DNA from 3 places in the Paenibacillus polygoni genome. Region 2 is predicted to be linked to each of the others. Evidence: predicted binding sites of a transcription regulator. Region 2 holds the regulator's gene; each other region holds the start of a gene.
What was found. The regulator CtsR, encoded in region 2, represses protease genes until heat stress. The targets are predictions, from matches to a motif close to ATGGTCAATAAAGGTCAAACA.
Positions count from the first base shown of each region.

Region 1 (7,338 bases), 390 kb from region 2:
ATGAAAGCAACTTGGGAAAAAATAGAGAAGAACCTTGGGGTTCTTGAAGTTGAAGTAGAAGCAGATCGTGTAGCTGCTGCTCTCGACAAGGCTTTTAATAAAGTCGTTAAAAAAATAAATGTACCTGGATTCCGTAAAGGTAAAGTACCTCGTTCAATCTTCGAAGCACGTTTTGGTGTAGAGAGCTTGTACCAGGACGCTATTGACATCCTTCTTCCAGAAGTATACACGGAAGCTGTTGATCAAACAGAAATCTTCCCTGTAGAACAACCAGAAGTAGATGTTGATCAATTTGCTAAAGGTCAAACATTCAAGTTTAAAGCAAAAGTTGTAGTTAAACCTGAAGTTGAACTTGGCGAATACAAAGGTCTTGAAGTTCCTAAAGTAAGCACTGAAGTTTCTGAAGAAGAATTGACTGCTGAACTAGAGCGTCTGCAACAGCGTCATGCTGAACTGGTAGTCGTTGAAGAAGGACAAGCAGCATCTGGCGATGTTGTTGTTATCGACTACGAAGGTTCTGTTGACGGTGAACTTTTCGAAGGCGGATCTGCTGAGCGTCAATCTCTTGAACTTGGCTCTAACACATTCATTCCTGGTTTCGAAGATCAAGTCATTGGTCTTGGAACAGGCGACAGCAAAGACGTTGAAGTGACATTCCCTGAAGAGTACCATGCAGCTGAACTAGCTGGTAAAAAAGCGGTATTCAAAGTGAAAGTACACGAAATCAAACGTAAAGAACTTCCTGCTCTTGATGATGAGTTCGCTAAAGACGTTAGTGAATTCGACACACTTGATGAGTACAAAGAAGATCTGAAAAAACAACTTGCTTCCCGTAAAGAAGAAGAAGCAAAAGCTACTCAAGAAAATATCGTAGTTGAAAAAGCGGCTGAAAATGCTGAAGTTGAAATTCCACAAGGAATGATCAACAGCGAAGTTCGCAACATGATGCGTGACTTTGACAACCGTCTTCGTCAACAAGGTATGAACCTTGAAATGTTCATGAGCTTCTCTGGTCAAACAGAAGCAGATCTTCAAAACCAAATGAAAAACGATGCTGAAAAACGCGTTCGTAACAACCTGGTTCTTGAAGCAATCGGTAAACAAGAGAATCTTGAAGTAACAGAAGAAGATGTAAACGAAGAGCTGAACAACATGGCTGCTTCTTTCAAACGCTCTGTTGAAGAGATTCGTCAAATTCTTGAAAGCAATGGTTCTCTTGACAGCTTGAAAGAAGAAGTATTGCTTCGCAAAACAATCGACTTCCTATTGGCAAACAGCAAAGAGGTAGATGCTCCTGCTGAAGAAGCTAAAGAAGAAGCGGCTGAATAATCACTCACATATGAGCATGTAGTATAAATCCAGGACCAAACATGGGTATGGATTTATACGGAATGCGTATCATGTATATCAGATAAGGCACGTAATGTTTTTTACGTGCCTTATTTTTTCTAAGTAATATCCATTTTATAGCAATTTTTATTATTAGATGGATATTAATTAATATGCGTGATAATTTTTATATCCTTCCATATACTTAAGATATAGGTCTTTACTCTATATGCCGGAAGGCGCATTTGCACATACATAAAAAAAATGGTTAAATATGATCAAGCTTTCTTATTATTGGTTCATGTGAGAAAGCGGATCTATATGACATGAAACAGGGAACATGTTAAAATAAGATGTACTGTAATGATATTTACAGATTCTTATATTTTCCCTGACTTGTGCGGTAAAGATTCTATTATGGAAAAGAGGTTTACACATGAGTCTCGTACCTATGGTTGTTGAACAAACGAATCGCGGAGAACGTTCATACGATATTTACTCTAGACTGCTGAAAGATCGGATTATCTTTCTCAGCGGTGCAATAGATGATGATGTGGCGAATCTGGTAATCGCCCAGCTTCTTTTCCTGGCTGCAGAAGATCCAGAAAAAGATATCAGTTTATATATCAATTCACCTGGTGGTTCTGTTACAGCGGGGATGGGTATATATGATACGATGCAGTTTATCAAGCCAGACGTATCCACGATCTGCGTAGGTATGGCTGCCAGCATGGGTTCGCTGCTATTAACAGCGGGTGCTCCTGGTAAGCGATATGCACTTGAAAACAGCGAAGTTATGATACATCAACCGCTGGGCGGAGTCCAAGGTCAGGCATCCGATATTCAGATTCATGCTGACTGGATCATTAAGACTCGTCAGAAACTGAATCAGATTTACGTGGAGCGTACAGGTCAACCCCTTGATAAAATCGAGCGTGATACGGACCGTGACTATTTCATGAGTGCGGAAGAAGCTTTAGAGTACCGTATCATTGACCAAGTACTCACCAAACCGATTAATTCTTAAAGGGGTGGTTATATGTTTAAATTTAACGATGAGAAAGGGCAATTAAAATGTTCTTTCTGCGGTAAATCCCAGGAACAAGTCCGCAAGTTGGTAGCGGGACCAGGGGTGTATATATGTGATGAGTGTATCGAGCTTTGCGCGGAGATCGTGGAAGAAGAGCTCGGTCATGATGAAGAGATCGATCTGAAGGATATTCCGAAACCAAAAGAGATTCGGGATATTCTTGATCAATATGTCATTGGTCAAGATCAAGCGAAGAAATCATTGTCTGTAGCGGTATATAATCACTACAAACGGATTAATACGCAGAGCAAAGTGGACGACGTGGAAATGTCGAAAAGTAATATTTTGCTTCTAGGACCAACAGGTTCTGGTAAGACTCTACTTGCTCAAACAATGGCTAAAATCCTGAATGTACCGTTTGCTATTGCAGATGCTACGTCTTTGACGGAAGCAGGTTATGTGGGTGAAGACGTTGAGAATATCCTTCTCAAGTTGATCCAAGCTGCAGATTATGATGTAGAAAAAGCAGAACGCGGCATCATTTATATTGATGAAATTGATAAAGTGGCACGTAAATCAGAGAACCCATCGATTACACGTGACGTTTCTGGTGAAGGTGTGCAGCAAGCTCTCCTCAAAATTTTGGAGGGAACCGTTGCTTCTGTACCGCCGCAAGGTGGACGCAAGCATCCACACCAAGAGTTTATCCAGATCGATACAACGAATATTTTGTTCGTTTGCGGCGGTGCCTTTGATGGACTGGAGCAAATGATTAAACGCCGTATCGGTAAAAAAGTGATCGGATTTAACTCTGCAACAGAGCAAAAGGATCTGAAACCAGGCGAATATCTTGGCATGGTTCTTCCAGAAGATTTGCTCAAGTTCGGTTTGATTCCGGAATTTGTAGGACGTTTGCCGGTCATCTCTACTCTGGAGCCGCTTGATGAAGACACACTAGTTCGCATCCTGTCTGAGCCGAAGAACGCACTGGTTAAACAGTACACGAAAATGCTCGAACTCGATAATGTATCCCTTGAGTTTGAACCAGGCGCACTTGAGGCTATTGCCCGTGAAGCGATCAAACGGAATACAGGAGCTCGTGGACTTCGTGCCATTATCGAAGGCTTATTGCTTGATGTAATGTATGAAGTGCCATCTCGTGAAGATGTAACCAAATGCGTAATTACACAACAGGTTGTTGAAGAAAAAATAGCACCTGAATTACGTAGTGGAGACGAAAAAGATAAAAAACAGGAAGAAAGTGCGTGATCTTGGCTGATCCCACTTATCTAGTTTAAATAATTTAGTCATACTCCACTGGTACAGGGGCTTACTGGATATTCCAGTCCTCTTACTAGTGGAGATTTGACGTTATGGGGAGAGAAAGCCATCATGTTTCTGAGACAGGATACACGTCCCGTAAAAGTTGGAAATATTACCATCGGTGGAAGCAACGAAGTTATTATACAAAGTATGTGTACGACAAAAACCGCCGATGTAGAAGCAACCGTAGCTGAGATCTTGCGTCTGGAAGAAGCAGGTTGTCAGATCGTTCGTGTAACGGTAAATAATGACGAAGCAGCAGATGCAATCAAAGAAATTAAGAAACGGATTCATATTCCACTGGTAGCGGATATTCACTTTAACTACAAGCTGGCTTTGAAGGCGATAGAGAACGGGATTGATAAAGTTCGTATTAATCCAGGAAACATCGGTCGCCGTGAGAAGGTAGAAGCAGTGGTAGAAGCTTGCAAAGCAAAAGGCATCCCGATTCGTATTGGTGTTAATGCGGGTTCTCTAGAGAATCATTTGCTTGAAAAGTACGGATATCCAACAGCAGATGCGATGGTAGAAAGCGCACTTTATCACATTGGTATTCTTGAAGAGCTTGATTTTCACGATATTATCGTATCCCTGAAAGCATCTGACGTACCTATGGCGATTGAAGCTTATACCAAAGCGGCTCAGGTCATTCCTTATCCGCTTCATCTTGGGATTACAGAAGCCGGCACCTTGTTCTCGGGAACGATTAAAAGTTCTGCGGGGATGGGAGCACTTCTTTCACTCGGCATTGGTTCAACAATGCGTATTTCACTAAGTGCCGATCCCGTTGAAGAGATAAAAGTAGCAAGAGAACTGCTCAAAGCGTTTGGACTGATCTCGAATGCAGCTACGCTCATTTCTTGTCCGACTTGTGGACGTCTTGATATTGATCTATTCTCCATTGCCAACGAAGTGGAAGAGTATATCTCACAGATTAAAGTACCGATTAAAGTATCTGTACTCGGCTGTGCGGTCAATGGTCCAGGGGAAGCAAGAGAAGCAGATATCGGTATTGCCGGTGCTCGGGGCGAAGGATTGTTATTCCGTTATGGAGAGATGATTCGCAAAGTCCCTGAGGCTGAGATGGTCGATGAACTCAAAAAAGAAATTGATAAAATTGTGGTTGCCTATGAAGAAACAGGGGTTATCCCTGGCCGTAAGCACTAATCTATTATTATCTATATAAATGAAGTCAACTTTCCACCTGCGAAAGTTGGCTTTTTTTGTTTTTCTGTCCTATTTCATCCGTTTTTTACGTTTACCACAAAAGGAAAAGGCTATACTACCAAGTATCGAACTTTTTACGTGGCAAAAATAAGGGGAAGAAAGATTGAACAGGAGGACTTAAATATGGGAAATGAAATAACGATTATCATTATGTTGGTCAATTTATTTTTTGGAGTTGTGATTGGGTTATATTTTTGGAATATGCTGCGCTCGCAAAAGAGTAATCGAAGTGCGGTAGAAAAAGAATCTCGTAAAGAAATGGATAAACTACGGAAGCTGAGAGCTATTTCGCTGACAAAACCACTTGCCGAAAAGACACGACCTGCCAAACTTGAAGATATCGTGGGCCAAAAAGATGGTCTGCGTGCCATGAAGGCTGCTCTCTGCAGTGGCAATCCTCAGCATGTCATTGTTTACGGTCCGCCAGGAGTAGGGAAGACAGCGGCAGCCAGAGTCATTTTAGAGGAAGCAAAAAAGAACCCGGCCTCCCCTTTTAAGGCTGATGCCAAATTTACAGAGATTGATGCGACCACAGCGCGTTTTGATGAACGAGGAATTGCAGATCCTCTCATTGGATCCGTGCATGATCCGATATATCAAGGAGCGGGTGCAATGGGGGTAGCTGGGGTTCCTCAGCCGAAACCGGGTGCCGTTACCAAAGCGCATGGCGGAATTTTATTTGTGGATGAGATCGGTGAACTTCATACGATCCAGATGAACAAGCTGCTAAAAGTACTCGAGGATCGCAAAGTGATTTTGGAAAGTGCGTACTACAATTCCGAAGATACGCATACTCCTGCTTATATCCATGATATTTTCCAAAATGGATTGCCGGCAGATTTTCGTCTTGTAGGTGCAACGACTAGATCTCCTCATGAAATTCCGCCAGCACTGCGTTCTCGCTGTATGGAAATCTTTTTCCGTGCGCTGTTACCGGAAGAAATCGGACGAATTGCGGAAGATGCTATATCCAAAATCGGTTTCTCGGCGAATCCCGAAGCAGTAGAAGTTGTTAAAAAGTATGCGACAAATGGCCGGGAAGCAGTAAACATCGTACAGCTTGCCGCCGGACTTGCTTTGACGGAGAATCGGGATGAACTTGAGGCCTCTGATTTGGAATGGGTAGCCAGCAGCAGTCAAATTCAGCCAAGACCTGATCGTAAAGTGCCAAGTCGTCCTCAGATCGGCTTTGTTAACGGACTTGCTGTGTATGGTCCAAATATGGGGGCTCTGCTTGAAATCGAAGTTTCTGCTGTACCTGTAGGAAAGGGTAAAGGTACCTATAATATTACGGGTGTCGTAGAGGAAGAAGAGATTGGCGGTGGTTCAAGAACGCTGCGCCGCAAAAGTATGGCAAAAGGGTCTGTGGAGAATGTGCTAACGGTTCTTCGTGCGATGGGGTATTCACCATCTAATTTCGATCTTCATATTAATTTCCCCGGTGGGACACCGATTGATGGACCTTCCGCTGGGATTGCTATGGCGACGGCGATTGTCTCGGCTATTCGGGGAATTCCTGTAGACCATGAGCTGGCGATGACAGGAGAAATAAGTATACACGGAAAAGTGAAACCAATTGGCGGTGTTTTGGCTAAGGTGGAAGCCGCATTCCAGGCAGGAGTCAAAAAAGTAATCATTCCAGCTGAAAATTGGCAATCCATTTTTGATAACTTGGAAGGCTTACGTGTAATTCCGGTTGAGACAGCTGAAGAAGTATTCCAGCATGTGTTTGGAGATTCGGAAAAAACAGCAGTGGAAGAGATTGCTTCTCCGCATGCAGAACTTTTTCCGCCTTCCTCTCCCTCTGTTTTGCATGCGGACCACAATCGGAACGGTAAACTGAATAGTACCGAAAGCATGTAATGCTTGTCCCTTCATTGGTTTTTTATGTGAACATTTGATAAAATAATGAATGATAACAACTTGAGAGCCATTGGAGGTGTGAAAGCGATGGGACCGAGCAAAGCCAAAGGTCGTCGTTTTCCTTTACTGCCTTTGAGAGGACTTCTTGTTTACCCGAGTATGGTACTCCATCTCGATGTGGGCAGGGAGAAATCAGTTAAGGCTTTGGAAAAAGCGATGGTAGAAGAACATTTAATCCTCCTGTGCTCCCAATCTGAAGTAAATATTGAAGAACCTACAAGAGAAGATATCTTCCGGATCGGGACAGTGGCTAAGGTCAGACAGATGCTGAAGCTTCCGAATGGGACGATTCGGGTCCTTGTAGAAGGATTGGAACGTGCGGAGATTACCGAATACACAGACAATGTTGATTTTTATGAAGTGCTGGCAGTAGAACTTCCTGAAGAAGAGACTAACCATCCAGAGACGGATGCTCTAATGAGGACGGTACTGAATCAGTTTGAAAATTATATAAATCTGTCTAAAAAGATTACTCCGGAGACACTCGCAGCAGTATCTGATATTGA
Region 1 is NZ_CP127162.1:4,028,399-4,035,736, reverse strand. Features, by position in the region: gene tig (trigger factor) at 1-1,329, shown strand; gene clpP (ATP-dependent Clp endopeptidase proteolytic subunit ClpP) at 1,766-2,356, shown strand; gene clpX (ATP-dependent protease ATP-binding subunit ClpX) at 2,369-3,628, shown strand; gene ispG (flavodoxin-dependent (E)-4-hydroxy-3-methylbut-2-enyl-diphosphate synthase) at 3,752-4,849, shown strand; gene lonB (ATP-dependent protease LonB) at 5,033-6,772, shown strand; gene lon (endopeptidase La) at 6,860-7,338, shown strand, end outside.
Region 1: a site for CtsR is predicted at 1,594-1,614, ahead of clpP (ATP-dependent Clp endopeptidase proteolytic subunit ClpP). Genes of this name have one in related genera too.

Region 2 (7,338 bases):
AACATTTCTGATGGATTAGCCACTTCTCTTAAGCCCGATTCTCCCATCTCGAAAATCCCAATTTCATTCGTCGAACCAAAACGATTCTTTACCGCACGAAGCAAACGATACGTATGATGACGTTCTCCTTCAAAATAAAGCACACAATCCACCATATGTTCCAGCATTCGAGGACCTGCAATCGAACCCTCTTTAGTAACATGCCCTACCAGAACCGTTGCAATGCCTAACCCTTTCGCAATCCGCATAAACCGTGATGTACATTCTCGTACCTGTGCCACACTTCCGGGAGCACTTGTTATTTCCGGTAAAAAAACAGTCTGAATTGAGTCAATCACCAGAAAATGAGGATCAACCTGACTTACTGCCTCTTCGATCCGTTCCATATTCGTTTCACTAAGAACATATAAATCAGGAGACAATGCTTCAAGCCGGTCGGCTCTCAGTTTGGTTTGTCTAACCGATTCCTCACCCGAAATATACAATACGCGCAGCCCTGAAGCTGTCATGGCATGAGATGTCTGGAGCAAGAGCGTTGATTTACCAATACCCGGATCCCCACCAACAAGAATCAACGAACCTGGTACTACTCCTCCGCCAAGTACTCGATTCAGTTCCTGAATGCCAGTTAGAATACGCGGTTCTTGGTCACTTTCTATATTTATGATAGGAAGCGGTTTTTCTTTACTATCAAAAAGGGAAGAATTCCTCCCCTGTGTCTTCACAATACTTTCGGTTTCCTCCACCATGGAATTCCATGACTGGCAACCTGGACATTTACCGTACCATTTCGGCGATTCATAACCGCATTCTGTACAGTAAAACTTTGTTTTTACTTTAGCCACTTCACTTCTCCTCATTTAACTTTACTTAACTTCAAGTATAAATTTCACATACCGAATTTACCAATAAAGGATTTATTAAAAGTTTAACATTGAATGCATTTTAACGTAAAGCTTAATCACAAACTTTACATCAAAGGGAATCCTTCTTTACCATTAAAAATAAAAAAACGCCCCCTAAAAATTAGGGGGCATTCCTATCAATTATTAAGAATTAGTGGGCACATTGCTCTTTTTTGTAACAGCGAGTGCACCATCCTTCTCATCAATAAGAAGGAAATCTCCTTTTGTAATTGAACCCGTAAGAAGTTCCTCAGATAGACGGTCTTCAATGTGCTTTTGAATCGCACGGCGAAGCGGTCTTGCACCGTAGGCTGGATCGAATCCTTCTTTCGCTAAGAAAGCTTTTGCCTTGTCAGTAAGTTCGAAATCAACATCATATTCACGCAGACGTTTACGAAGTTCTTCAGACATCAGAGAAACAATCTCTCCAATATGCTTCTCTTCAAGTGAATGGAAAACAATAACTTCGTCAATCCGGTTTAGGAATTCAGGACGGAAGCTCTTCTTGAGTTCTTCCATCACTTTACCTTTCATGTTCGAATACTCCGCCCCCGCATCTGCGACTGCAGTAAATCCTAGCGTAGAATTACGTTTAATTGCATCTGCACCCACATTAGAAGTCAAGATAATGAGGGTATTACGGAAATCTACAACACGGCCTTTTGAGTCAGTCAAACGTCCATCTTCAAGAACTTGAAGCAAGATATTGAATACTTCCGGGTGAGCTTTTTCAATCTCATCTAAAAGAACGACAGAATACGGTTTACGACGAACTTTTTCAGTCAGCTGACCGCCTTCTTCATATCCTACATATCCTGGAGGCGCTCCTACTAGTCGAGAAGTAGAGTGTTTCTCCATGTATTCGGACATATCAATCCGGATTACCGCATTTTCATCTCCAAACATCGCTTCGGCAAGCGCACGAGCAAGTTCTGTTTTACCTACCCCTGTAGGTCCTAGGAAGATAAAAGAACCCATAGGACGTTTTGGATCTTTTAGGCCTGCACGTGCCCGGCGAATTGCACGACTGACAGCTACAACTGCTTCGTCTTGGCCGATTACACGTTCATGAAGAATAGACTCCATATTTAACAAACGATCTGTTTCTTCTTGTTTCAGTTTGCTAACCGGGATTCCTGTCCAGCTTGCTACCACTTGAGCGATATCTTCTGGAGTTACTTCTGAATCCGTACGACCTTGTTTTTCTTTCCACTGATTTTTAGTTATATCCAGTTCTTCGCGAATTTTCTGTTCTGTATCACGCAGCGCTGCTGCTTTCTCAAATTCTTGACTTTGCACCGCAGAGTCTTTCTCTTTGCGGATATCATCAAGACGGTTTTCCAGTTGTTTAAGATTAGGCGGTACAGTATAAGAATTCAGTCTTACTTTAGAACCCGCTTCATCAATAAGGTCAATCGCTTTATCTGGCAGGAATCGGTCTGTAATATAACGGTCAGACAGTTTTACTGCTTGTTCAATTGCCTCATCTGTAATTTTTACACGGTGATGAGCTTCATAACGATCTCTCAGTCCATGCAAGATTTGAATGGCTTCTTCAACCGATGGCTGATCCACAGTAATTGGCTGGAAACGACGTTCAAGAGCAGCGTCTTTTTCAATATATTTACGGTACTCATCAAGCGTAGTCGCACCAATACATTGTAGCTCTCCGCGGGCAAGGGCAGGTTTTAAAATGTTAGAAGCATCGATTGCTCCTTCTGCTCCGCCTGCACCAATCAGAGTGTGCAGTTCATCAATGAAGAGAATGATATTTCCTGCTTGGCGAATCTCATCCATAATTTTTTTAAGTCGATCCTCAAACTCACCGCGATACTTCGTTCCAGCAACTACAGAACCCATATCTAGGGTCATTACCCGTTTATCACGCAGTGTTTCAGGTATTTCATTCGCAATAATCTTCTGAGCAAGGCCTTCTGCAATCGCTGTTTTACCAACTCCGGGTTCACCAATCAGAACCGGGTTGTTTTTGGTACGTCGACTAAGCACTTGAATAACACGCTCAATCTCTTTACTGCGGCCGATGACCGGATCAAGATTGCTCTCTCTCGCAGTGGCTGTAAGATCTCTTGCCAGACTATCCAGTGTAGGAGTGCTTACATTGGCTTGTGTACCGTTATGACTGGATACTGCTTCACTGCTGCCAAGCAGTTGCAAGACTTGTTGACGTGCCTTATTAAGGCTAATACCGAGGTTGTTCAGCACACGTGCTGCTACACCTTCGCCTTCACGAATTAAGCCAAGCAAAATATGTTCGGTTCCCACATAAGTATGGCCCAGCTTACGAGCCTCATCCATGGAAAGCTCAATTACTTTTTTCGCACGCGGCGTATATGCAATATTGGTAGGTTGCTCTTGGCCACGGCCAATGAGTGTTTCTACCTCATCCTGTATTTTTTCAAGACCAAGGCCAAGGCCGATGAGAGCTTTTGCAGCAATACCTTCACCTTCACGAATCAGGCCGAGCAAAATATGTTCGGTACCGATGTTATTATGACCTAAACGAACTGCTTCTTCCTGAGCTAAAGCGAGAACTTTTTGAGCTCGTTCCGTAAATCTTCCAAACATCATATTCCTTGCACCTCCATAAGTTTAAAAAATAATTCCTTTATCTATATATCTAGGCTATTCTAATGATTGCCCAGCCGACACAATGTCGGTAAATCCCATAACTCTCGTTCTTGTGAGACAAGAATGTTAAGGTGTGGGTTATTACTTCATAATAAGAGCATGTTCCTAATGAGTTCATAATGAGCTTACAATAAGCTATAAAACCCACTCCTACTAATTTTCTCTTTGGAAAGATTCCCTTATTAACTGTGCCCGGTACATATCTCTTTCTCCTGACTCAAGCGTTCTCCCGAATTTCTTCTGAAGGAAACCTGGCTGGATCAAGACATTGAGTTCATTCATTTCAACTATTGTTTTTTCTCTAATGAGATCTAAATCAATGCCGAGCCGAACATCAGATATGCGCTGAGCTGCTTCTTTCGAATCCATCAAATAAGCATGAGATAAAATACCATATGATCTCATCACTCGATCCGCAATACGAAGTTTAGAATCGGTCATGAGTCTTTCTCTAGCGTTACGCTCGTGACCTATAATCTGTAAAACAACACTATACAAATTATCGATAATTTCGGCTTCAGTTTGTCCTAATGTAATTTGATTCGATATTTGAAACAGATTTCCTGTCGCTTCACTGCCTTCACCGTAAATTCCTCTTACAGCAAGACCTACTTGAGATACAGCAGTGAGTACCCTGCCTATCTGTTTCGTCATCACAAGAGCCGGTAAATGCATCATTACAGAAGCCCGAACCCCAGTTCCTACATTGGTTGGACAACTGGTTAAATATCCTCTGCGATCATCAAAAGAATAATCGATATGGGCTTCAAAAACATCATCTATGGCTGAAGCACGTTTCCACGCTTCTTGAACCTGAAAACCAGGGTATAAACATTGAATGCGCAAATGATCCTCTTCGTTCACCATAATACTAATGGATTCATCTTCACTAAGAATAACCGCACCATTTCTTGATTCATTTGCCAAGTTCGGACTAATGAGATGTTTTTCGACTAGTATTTCTTGGTCAAGTTCAGATATTTCATCTAGATTTAGAACATGGAAATTGCCAAACTGATGAATATCATCAAATTGAAGGATTTCCGTTACCTTATCGAGTACCGCTCTCGATTGCTGGTCGGTTGCCAGCATAGGAAATGGAAAACTCTGCACGTTCCGTGCCACTCTTACCCGGCTGCTAATGACAATTTCTGAATCAGCTGCGCTACTACGCATCCAATCACTAAGTGGTTTATCGGTAAACCGGATATCTGACATAGTGCATACCTCCTGCTCTTTACCAAACTTTACTCTTCCGCTATTTCTCTTTCCAGTTCACGAATCTGGTCACGTAATTCCGCTGCAGACTCGAATTCCTGTAGATTGATTTGTTCTTGAAGTTCTTTTTTGAGTTCATCGACTCTACGTCTTAAATGAATCTTTCCTCCAGCTCGAACAGGAACTTTCCCAACATGAGTTGTATTACCATGTACACGCTTTAAGAGGGGATCTAAACGATTAGAAAAGTACTTATAGCATGAGCTGCAGCCAAATCGATTAAGCTTACTAAACTGCTGTATCGTCATCCCGCATTCCTTACACTGAAGAGTTTCAGAAGCAGGTGCACCAGCTGATTTGTATTTCCCAGATTCAAAATCCATAAGGCCTGAAAGGAGTCCATGGATTGAGAACCCATTAGAGATACCGGTTAGATGATCTCCTTTTTCTCGTGCGCAGCTTTCACAAATATGGAATTCCGTTTTCTCCCCATTCACAATCTTCGTAAAATGAAGAGTAGCCGGACGTTCATTACATTCTTGACAAAGCATACCGCATACCTCCTTTATTCGTTCCCAACGGAGAAAACTGTGACACTCATACTACTTACCAAGGAGCGAAATTAACATTGCCTTTAACATCCGAGCACGGATTTGATCACGATAGGGAAGCTTTATAAATAATACTTCTCTAGACATCGCAGCTTTGATTAAAGCAGCCTCTCGGCTGTTAAGAAATTTAGCTTCTTCCAACTGGTAGATAAGACCTTCGGCAGAAGCCTGATTAATTTCATCACCAATATGCTGATGGAAATGTCCTCCGAGCACAGAGTGTGCAGGGAGTTCTACTCGCTGTATCCGTATATATCCACCACCACCACGCTTACTCTCTACAAGGTAACCTTTTTCAAGAGTAAAACGAGTACTAATTACATAATTAATCTGGGATGGCACACAGGAGAATTTATCTGCTAGATCATTTCTCTGAATTTCAATCATTCCATCAGAGCTATCCTGCAAAATATTTTTCAGATATTGTTCGATAATATCAGAAATATTACGCATCCTCATCCCCCACTGTATAAAACCGGTAAGCTAATCTATGCATTCATTCAAATTCATTAAGGAGGGCTCCAATAAATTACCCATCTTGCTTAGCCTGCGAACCTCTTTGGCTTAAATGAATGCTCTCTTTTATATACAACCACTTGAATTTTCTATGGCGCCGTATAAATTGAGCTTAAATTAACTTACTACATAATAATATTGTATAACCAACAATCAAATCTGATCTTAGTTGACTTTGACTTTCTTTGACTTTATATCCATTATAACATACTGTACAGAAATCTCAAGTAAGATCCCCTTCTCATTTTTCACTTATTTCCTTAAATTATTCGTTCTAATAAAAAAACTCTCCTGACAGAAGGCAGAAGAGCAGTTTTCCTATTTATTAGAAGAAATCCATTAATAAGGTTTGTGCTTGGGGAATAAGGTGTTCAAATTCTTTTGCTTTTTGCGGTTTCCCTTTTAGTTTCTGTATATGAAACAATTGCGCGGGACGCTTAAATCCCAGAAAAAGAGCAGTCCAAACCTGAATATCTGCTATTAAATCTGGTTGAGTCTCTTCTTTTTCGCCCATTACCTTTATAATCTTCGCTTGTCCTTGGTCATCAATGGATATATTCCAGAGTCCAGCATTCCATGGAGCTGCATGATCGTCAATCTGAATCGTTAATTCTGATCTATTACCCGCTTCAAACGTAAACTGTTGCAGAAAAGACTCTACATCCACAATTCGTCCCATGAAGTATGGAATCGTTTCTTGGGTTATCCGCGGATCAGGAAGCATATACGGTAAAATATCATCCGCTGGAACCATCGTTAATTTCACTTGTTCGATACGCGAATCGTGATTCGAGAAAAAAGTCCAAAGTGCACCCCGTGCTTCTTCATTCAAGTAAACAAATTCATTACATACAAGCATTTTATCTTTTAGTTCATATAACACATAGCCTTGGGGTTCTCCACCATGAGAATAATAGACAGCACTATGTTTCGTGTTATCTAAGACGGAATACTTCCACCATTCTTCATCTCGAACAAGCGTGCCATGATAGCTGCTTGCAAAAGACTGATACAATTTATTCAGCGTAGAGATGTCCTCAACATCCCTTACTACCTTACCTGGGTACTCTAGTTTAGGAGGAAACTGTTTTGAGGAAATAAGATAGTTTTTATATTCTGCATATAGCTCCCAACCATACTTACGATAGAATGGAATTGAAAATGGATGTAGAAATGATAGAATTTGCCCTTCCTCTTTCATCACCATGAGTGCTTGACTAAGTAGTTTAGAGACATGCCCTTTACGGCGGTTCTCTGGCCAGGTTGCTACGCCTGCAATTCCGCCCATAGGCACTACTTTGCCTTGCAAGTATACTTTAAAAGGAAGAATAGTTAGCTTAGCTTGCAATTCTTCCTCTTCAAAAATGCCCCAAAATTGTTCAGGCTTAAATCTCTCTTTTCTTTTTTCTTTTTGTTCCGGTGTTAATGTATATTGAAAG
Region 2 is NZ_CP127162.1:4,419,950-4,427,287, forward strand. Features, by position in the region: gene radA (DNA repair protein RadA) at 1-845, opposite strand, end outside; gene clpC (ATP-dependent protease ATP-binding subunit ClpC) at 1,050-3,494, opposite strand; gene QPK24_RS21325 (protein arginine kinase) at 3,708-4,772, opposite strand; gene QPK24_RS21330 (protein-arginine kinase activator protein McsA) at 4,802-5,323, opposite strand; gene QPK24_RS21335 (CtsR family transcriptional regulator) at 5,375-5,836, opposite strand; gene QPK24_RS21340 (GNAT family N-acetyltransferase) at 6,225-7,338, opposite strand, start outside.

Region 3 (7,338 bases), 690 kb from region 2:
TCTTCAGGAAGAAGGAAGTTTTTACCCAGTTTCTTCGCTTTTTCGATAAATCCAAGAGCTACGTCTAGTTTGGAATCATCCAGCAAAGACTTACCGATTTCGTAGCCTTGTGCTTTGAAGAACGTATAAGTAAGACCTCCACCGATGAGTACGTTGTCTGCAATATTAAGCAGGTTATCAATAACATCGATTTTGTCTTTCACTTTCGATCCACCAATGATTGCAGTGAAAGGACGTTCTGGCGTAGTTAGAGCTTTACCGAGAACATCAAGTTCTTTCTCCATCAAAAGACCCGAAACGGCTGGAAGATGATGAGCAATACCTTCTGTCGATGCATGAGCACGGTGAGCAGCACCAAATGCATCATTTACGAAAAGGTCAGCCAGATCAGCAAATTGTTTTGCTAGTTCTGGATCATTTTTCTCTTCTCCAGGGTAGAAACGGACGTTTTCAAGTACAAGAACATCGCCGTTGTTCATTTTTTCGATCTCTGCTTTTACTGCATCTCCAATAGCTTCGTCTGCTTTAGCAACCGGTTTGCCAAGCAGCTCAGATAGACGGTTAGCCGCAGGTGTCAAGCGAAGGGAATCAACAAATTCACCTTTAGGACGACCCATGTGACTTGCAAGAATTACTTTCGCACCTTTTTCTACCAAGTATTTAATAGTTGGTAGTGTTTCACGGATCCGAGTATCGTCAGTAATCTTTCCATCTTCGAGCGGTACATTAAAATCGACACGAACAAACACACGTTTTCCTGTTACTTCTACATCACGTACACTTTTTTTGTTCATCTCCACGTTCCTCCTAAGTGCTATCTAAAAAAGACAGCTGATATCTTATGTGTAGTAACCATTAGGCGAAACCCAATAGTCCATTCATTCAAACAGCAATATAGTGCCTTTATATCTCTCTATTTATATAGACCGGTTTCTCCGGTTCTCTGGCATTAAAGATAAAAACCATGATGAAGAGGAGAGACATAAATGTTCTCCTCTTAACCTGGTCACATCAGGCTGTTAAAGCCTTTGTGTTATTCTTACAGACCTTTTTTAGCGATGAAAGCAGCAAGGTCAACAACACGGTTGGAGTAACCCCACTCGTTGTCGTACCAAGATACAACTTTAACCATGTTATCGCCAACTACCATAGTGGACAGGCTGTCGATAGTGGAAGAAGCTGGATCGCTGTTGTAGTCGCTAGATACAAGCGGCTCTTCGGAGAAGTTCATGATTCCTTTAAGCGGGCCGTTAGCTGCTTCTTTCAAAGCTGCGTTTACTTCATCAACAGTTACGTTTTTGTTCAGTTCAACTACAAGGTCAGTAACGGATACGTTCTTAGTAGGAACGCGCATAGCCATACCGTTCAGTTTACCTTTCAGTTGTGGCAATACAAGGCTAACTGCTTTTGCTGCACCAGTTGTAGAAGGAATGATGTTCTCAGCAGCTGCACGAGCACGACGAAGGTCTTTGTGCGGCAGGTCAAGTACTTGTTGGTCGTTAGTGTAAGAGTGAACAGTTGTCATCATACCTTTAACGATTCCGAAGGACTCGTCAAGAACTTTAGCGAAAGGCGCCAAGCAGTTTGTAGTACAAGAAGCGTTAGAAATTACAGTGTGGTTAGCTGGGTCATATTGCTCTTCGTTAACACCCATAACGATTGTAATATCTTCGTTTGTAGCTGGTGCAGAGATGATAACTTTTTTAGCTCCGCCTTTAAGGTGAGCTTCTGCTTTTTCTTTTGCTGTGAAGATACCAGTGGATTCAACAACGATTTCAACGCCGTGTTGTCCCCAAGGCAAGTTTTCAGGGTTACGCTCAGCAAATACTTTTACTTCTTTGCCGTTTACGATAAGAGCGCCCTCTTTATGTTCAACAGTTGCATCCAGACGACCATGAGTTGTGTCGTATTTAAGCAAGTGAGCCAAAGTGCTTACGTCTGTCAAATCGTTGATTGCTACGATTTCCACATCGCTGTTGTTAAGTGCTGCGCGGAATACGTTACGTCCAATACGTCCAAAACCGTTAATACCTACTTTTACCATGAGTAAGTTCCTCCCAAGTTTTGCTAAATTTTTATATATTCAAGACAAAACTATACGAATGTATAGATTTATCAAGACAACAAGTTTCAAATTTGCCCTTACATCATTATAAATCTTTGACAATCTCTGTAGCTGCCGCCTCATCAATGACAAGTATATCTTCTTGGCCAAAACGAAGCACGGCTTTTATAGATTCTGCCTTGTATTTACCGCCTGCAATGGCAATGACGACATCCGTCCGAGTAATATCCTCAAGACGCATACCAAGCGTGAGCATAGTATGAACTACTTTTCCTTTATTATTGAAGTAATAACCAAAGGATTCAGCGACAGCACCTTCATCTCTAATCTCTTCGATCGTCTGAGGTGCAAGCTTACGTCTTTTAGCCATCTCCATTGCTCCGCCGATTCCATGAATTACGATACGAGCTTTTCGAATCATACCCAGAATTTCTTGAATGTTAGAGTCTTGAACTAGTGATTCGTAAGCATGGTTACTTAGCAGATCAGGCACATGAAGCAACCTGTACTCAGCTCCAAGCTTCTTAGCCATGGTCGACGCGATCGTATTCGCTTGGAATTCTACACTTTCACCAAGTCCGCCTCTTGCGGGTACAAACCATACACCGCGCATCGCAGACGAAGGAGTTAAGTGTTCAGCGACCGAAGCTGTAGTCGATCCGCCTGTAACTGCAACAACATCTCCATCATTCATGACACTCAGCAGGGCTCTAGCTCCTGCACGACCAAGTGAACGTTTGGCATATTCCGAGTTTTCCGAATCACCGGGAACAACGATAACCTTTTGGAGTCCATACGTTTTCTCAATTAACTCTTCCATCTCCGACAGTCCAAATAATTCATTAGCCATAGGTTCTAACATTGCAAGCAGCTGCTCGCCGGACTCGCTTATTCTCATGCCCATACTCTCGATCTCAATCAGTCCTTGTGATTTAAGCAAGTCTGTCTCCGATCTGAGTACACGCTCCGTCATATCCAGAGAGTGGGCAAGCGTTCTTCGTCCGATTACATCCGAAATCATGATTTGGCGCAGAATGGTATATCTCTTCTTCATTACGTCCATGAGATCAGGTAGAAGTTGCTTCTGCACTTCTAAAATCGTTCGCATACTTTCCACTTCCGCAAACTCCTTCATTCCGGCCTCTAGTATGGACTAAAATTGTCCCGGGGTTAACTTTTTAAGTCCCACGTTTATTTTACCTAAATCTACCCTGGTATGCAAGTGGTCAAAAGTATATTTCGCAAGTAGGCACTTATTTATGCACTTTACTTACATACAAATAAAATGTTGCTTAGAACGCACTATTAATGTAGTCTGCACATTCTTATAGAACATCAAACATCTCCACTAAACTTTCTTGCATTTTTGGTAGCGATCAGATATAATAAATTTTGCTGTCATACTTGTGCGCCCGTGGTCCAACGGATATGACGTAGGCCTCCGGAGCCTGAGATCGAGGTTCGATTCCTCGCGGGCGCGCCATATAATTACTAACAGCTTGTTATACTTTTAACCGATGAAACCGTATAGGTTTCTTTTTTTATCAAAATAGTTTGACTTTCTTTGACTTTTTGTTTTGATTTGTTTATGATGTGGTTAATACGGAAACAGTAGATGTAGATGCTGTTAAACGTCTAAATATAAACTCTAAACCTAAATTCCTAAGGAGGTTTTTCACGTGAGTTACATTCCTATGGTCGTAGAACAAACCAATCGCGGTGAACGCGCTTATGACATTTATTCCAGACTGCTGAAAGATCGGATTATTTTTCTGGGAAGCGACGTCAACGATGTAGTAGCCAACTCTATCATCGCTCAAATGTTATTCCTCACTGCGGAAGATCCGGAGAAAGACATTCATCTATACATTAACAGCCCGGGCGGTTCCATTACTGCGGGTATGGCGATATATGACACGATGCAATTCATCAAACCAGATGTATCGACAATTTGCATGGGTATGGCAGCTTCTATGGGTGCATTCTTGCTCAATGCAGGTGCAAAAGGCAAACGTTTTGCGCTTCCAAACAGCGAGATTATGATCCACCAACCTTTGGGCGGTGCACAAGGTCAAGCAACAGATATTGAAATTCGTGCTCGCCGCATTCTCAAAATGCGTGACAAACTCAATAAAATTTTGGCTGAGCGTACAGGTCAACCGATTGAACGTATTGAGAAAGATACAGATCGCGATAACTTCATGACTGCAGAAGAAGCACAAGCTTATGGACTTGTTGATAAAGTCATTACTTCAACTCCACCGCAAGGAATCTAATATAGAAATTAGAGAAAAGCCGCAGTCTCCTCTTGGAGATTGCGGCTTTTCTCATGCATGTGAAACTGCCTTCTTCAAAATAAACATTAATTAAGTTGATAATGCACCGTAAGTTCTGTAGTCAATTTAATTTCTCCTGTTTCAACCGACGATGAATTACCAGCAGTACTGTTTGCTGTTTCCACTTTCATATCATACATCTGCTCATAGAAACGAACGGGTTCCGCTACATTCCCTTGGCTCACACTTAGGACAACTCCCAAACTGCGTCCGGCAACTTTAGCGATGGCTCCTGCTTTCAAGTTCGCATTAGACATCGCTTTTTCAATTACTGCCGTTTCGAAAGCATCCCTATTCTCAATTGAAAACTGAATATTGTCGATCTGATTCACACCCACTTTAACAGCTGAATCCAGTAGTTCTCCAATCTTATCAAGATTGCGATAGCTGATTTTTAGTGAATGTGAGGCTGTATATCCTTTTAATTTCCGTCCTTCTTTTTCACTGTATGTGTAATCAGGCTGTACATAAAACTGATTCGTTTGTATGTCTTTGCTTTCCAGCTTCCACGTCTTTTTAAGTAAGTTGGTTAAACTTTGCATCTTTTTAGCATTTGCGTTTTGAGCTTCAACAGCTGTCTTTCCTTCGGTATGGATACCAATATAAAGATAGGCGATGTCCGGCTTTACCGAAATTTCACCTTTTCCTACGACGGAGACCACATTCTGAACCGCCGCGGCTTCCTGCGCTTGTGCTTTTCCCGCAAAGGAGATGGCCCCTCCGCCCCCGCTGATGAATAAAGTACCTGCGATAAATGTAGCTGCTGCGGGCTTTAACCATACCATTTTGTTTTTCATATACGATCCTCCCTCTCTACTCAAACATCTTCTAACTAATTCAGACACTACACACTGTTAGACGAGAATATTTTGTATAAAGTTCCATTTCTGCTATTTAATTTATGTATTATTTGTAACACTAAAATTGAATTGCAACGCAAAAAAGCCCCAAATGGGGCTTTCCGGTATAAACATATGAAAACGTGAAATTTATTGGTTTTCCAACTCTTCCTTGCTTACAAGACTGATCAATGCATTTACTGCCTGTTCAGCGTCTGCGCCTTCAGCACTAATGTGAATTTCAGTTCCTGTGCTGATTGCAAGGCTCATAATTCCCATGATACTTTTAGCATTCACTTTTTTGTCGTCTTTTTCCACAAAAATTTCGGATGAATACTTATTCGCTTCTTGAACGAATAGAGCAGCTGGTCTGGCATGAAGACCCGTCTTCAAACGGACTACTACCGGGTGTTTTGTCATAAAAACTTACCCCCTCTATAAAAATCTCTCATCATTACTACATAATTAATTAACATTATACCATTATAGCATGAATGAAACTAGAAGAAAAAAGACTTCTTTATGATAAATCTCACACTATATAAGTTGTCCTTTTTCTACTCTAATTTTCTCTGCCATTTCATCGATTTTACGAAGTCTATGGTTCACGCCTGATTTGCTGACGGTTCCTTTTAGTAATTCCCCGACTTCCTTCAAATTAATATCTGGATTCGCAAGTCTTACTTCTGCTACTTCACGCAGTTTATCAGGAAGAGTTTCGAGCCCTATTTCCTTATCAAGGAGTTTTATGTTTTCAATTTGACGCACAGCTGCACCAATTGTTTTGTTCAAATTTGCTGTCTCACAGTTAACAATTCGATTCACCGAATTGCGCATATCGCGCATAATACGGACATCTTCAAATTTAAACAAAGCCTGATGTGCACCAATAATGCTAAGCATCTCGATGATTTTTTCGCCCTCTTTAATATAGAAAATAAACCCTTTCTTCCGCTCGATACAGCGTGCATTCAGATTAAATTCATTCGCAAGATCCACGAGAGCCTGACAATGCTCTTCATACATTGAGGCAATTTCTAAGTGGTAAGAGGATCCTTCCGGGTTATTAACAGAACCTCCCGCCATAAATGCACCTCGCAAATAAGCCCGTTTACAGCAGTTTTTATGAATGGCATTTGGATTGATTCCTGGTGTAAATATAAACCCTTCGGATACGATCTCCAATTCATTCAAAATCTCCTGCACTCGAACCGGAACTCTTACGATGTATACATTATTCTTTTTAAGCCGCATCTTTTTACGAACCAATAACTCAGTATGCACCTGAAAGTGCTTTTTGAGCAAAGAATAGATTCGCCTAGCAATTGCAGCATTCTCCGTAGAAACATCTAAAATAACCTTCTTGTTCGATAGCTGGACCGAGCCAAGCATACGGATGAGTGCAGATAGCTCCGCTTTCTCACAACAAGGCTCGCTTTCGATCAGAGTTAATTCTTTTTTAGTCTGTGCCGCAAACGACAAAGGATCTCACCTCTTTCGAATCATCCAGTTTTGCACTAGCGTGTAGATATGATGACTTAGTTTATTCGCATCATGCCGTAAATAAGTCCGGTACATGACAAGTCGATCTGCGATGCATTCATTCGAGTACTTCAAAATCTCTTCAAGATCAAGCTGTACTGGTTTTGCACCCTTTTCTGCATACATTTCCTGAACGGGTTCAGGAATATCGCCATTGTTAACAATGACGTAATCAAATATACGATGTCCTATATGGGCATCAATGGCTTTCAAATGGTCTCCAACAGAATAACCATCGGTTTCACCTGGCTGTGTCATCACATTACCAATAAAAATCTTCGCAGCCTTAGAGGACACAACAGCTTCTGCCAATTTAGGAACAAGAAGATTAGGTAAAATGCTGGTATACAAGCTGCCGGGACCAATAATAATGGCGTCTGCCTGTTCAATTGCCTGAATAGCCTCTGGCAACGGCTCCACGTGGTCCGGTTCAAGATAAACTCTTTTAATCCGTCCGCCATAGGCTGGAATCTGGGACTCGCCGGTAACGATCGTACCATCCTCCATCTCGGCGCGGAGCACAACAGCTTCCGCCGCAGCTGGCAATACTTGCCCG
Region 3 is NZ_CP127162.1:168,408-175,745, reverse strand. Features, by position in the region: gene QPK24_RS00855 (phosphoglycerate kinase) at 1-794, opposite strand, end outside; gene gap (type I glyceraldehyde-3-phosphate dehydrogenase) at 1,040-2,044, opposite strand; gene QPK24_RS00845 (sugar-binding transcriptional regulator) at 2,151-3,173, opposite strand; tRNA gene QPK24_RS00840 (tRNA-Arg) at 3,474-3,548, shown strand; gene clpP (ATP-dependent Clp endopeptidase proteolytic subunit ClpP) at 3,745-4,341, shown strand; gene QPK24_RS00830 (SIMPL domain-containing protein) at 4,428-5,198, opposite strand; gene QPK24_RS00825 (HPr family phosphocarrier protein) at 5,391-5,660, opposite strand; gene whiA (DNA-binding protein WhiA) at 5,778-6,722, opposite strand; gene QPK24_RS00815 (gluconeogenesis factor YvcK family protein) at 6,729-7,338, opposite strand, start outside.
Region 3: a site for CtsR is predicted at 3,617-3,637, ahead of clpP (ATP-dependent Clp endopeptidase proteolytic subunit ClpP). Genes of this name have one in related genera too.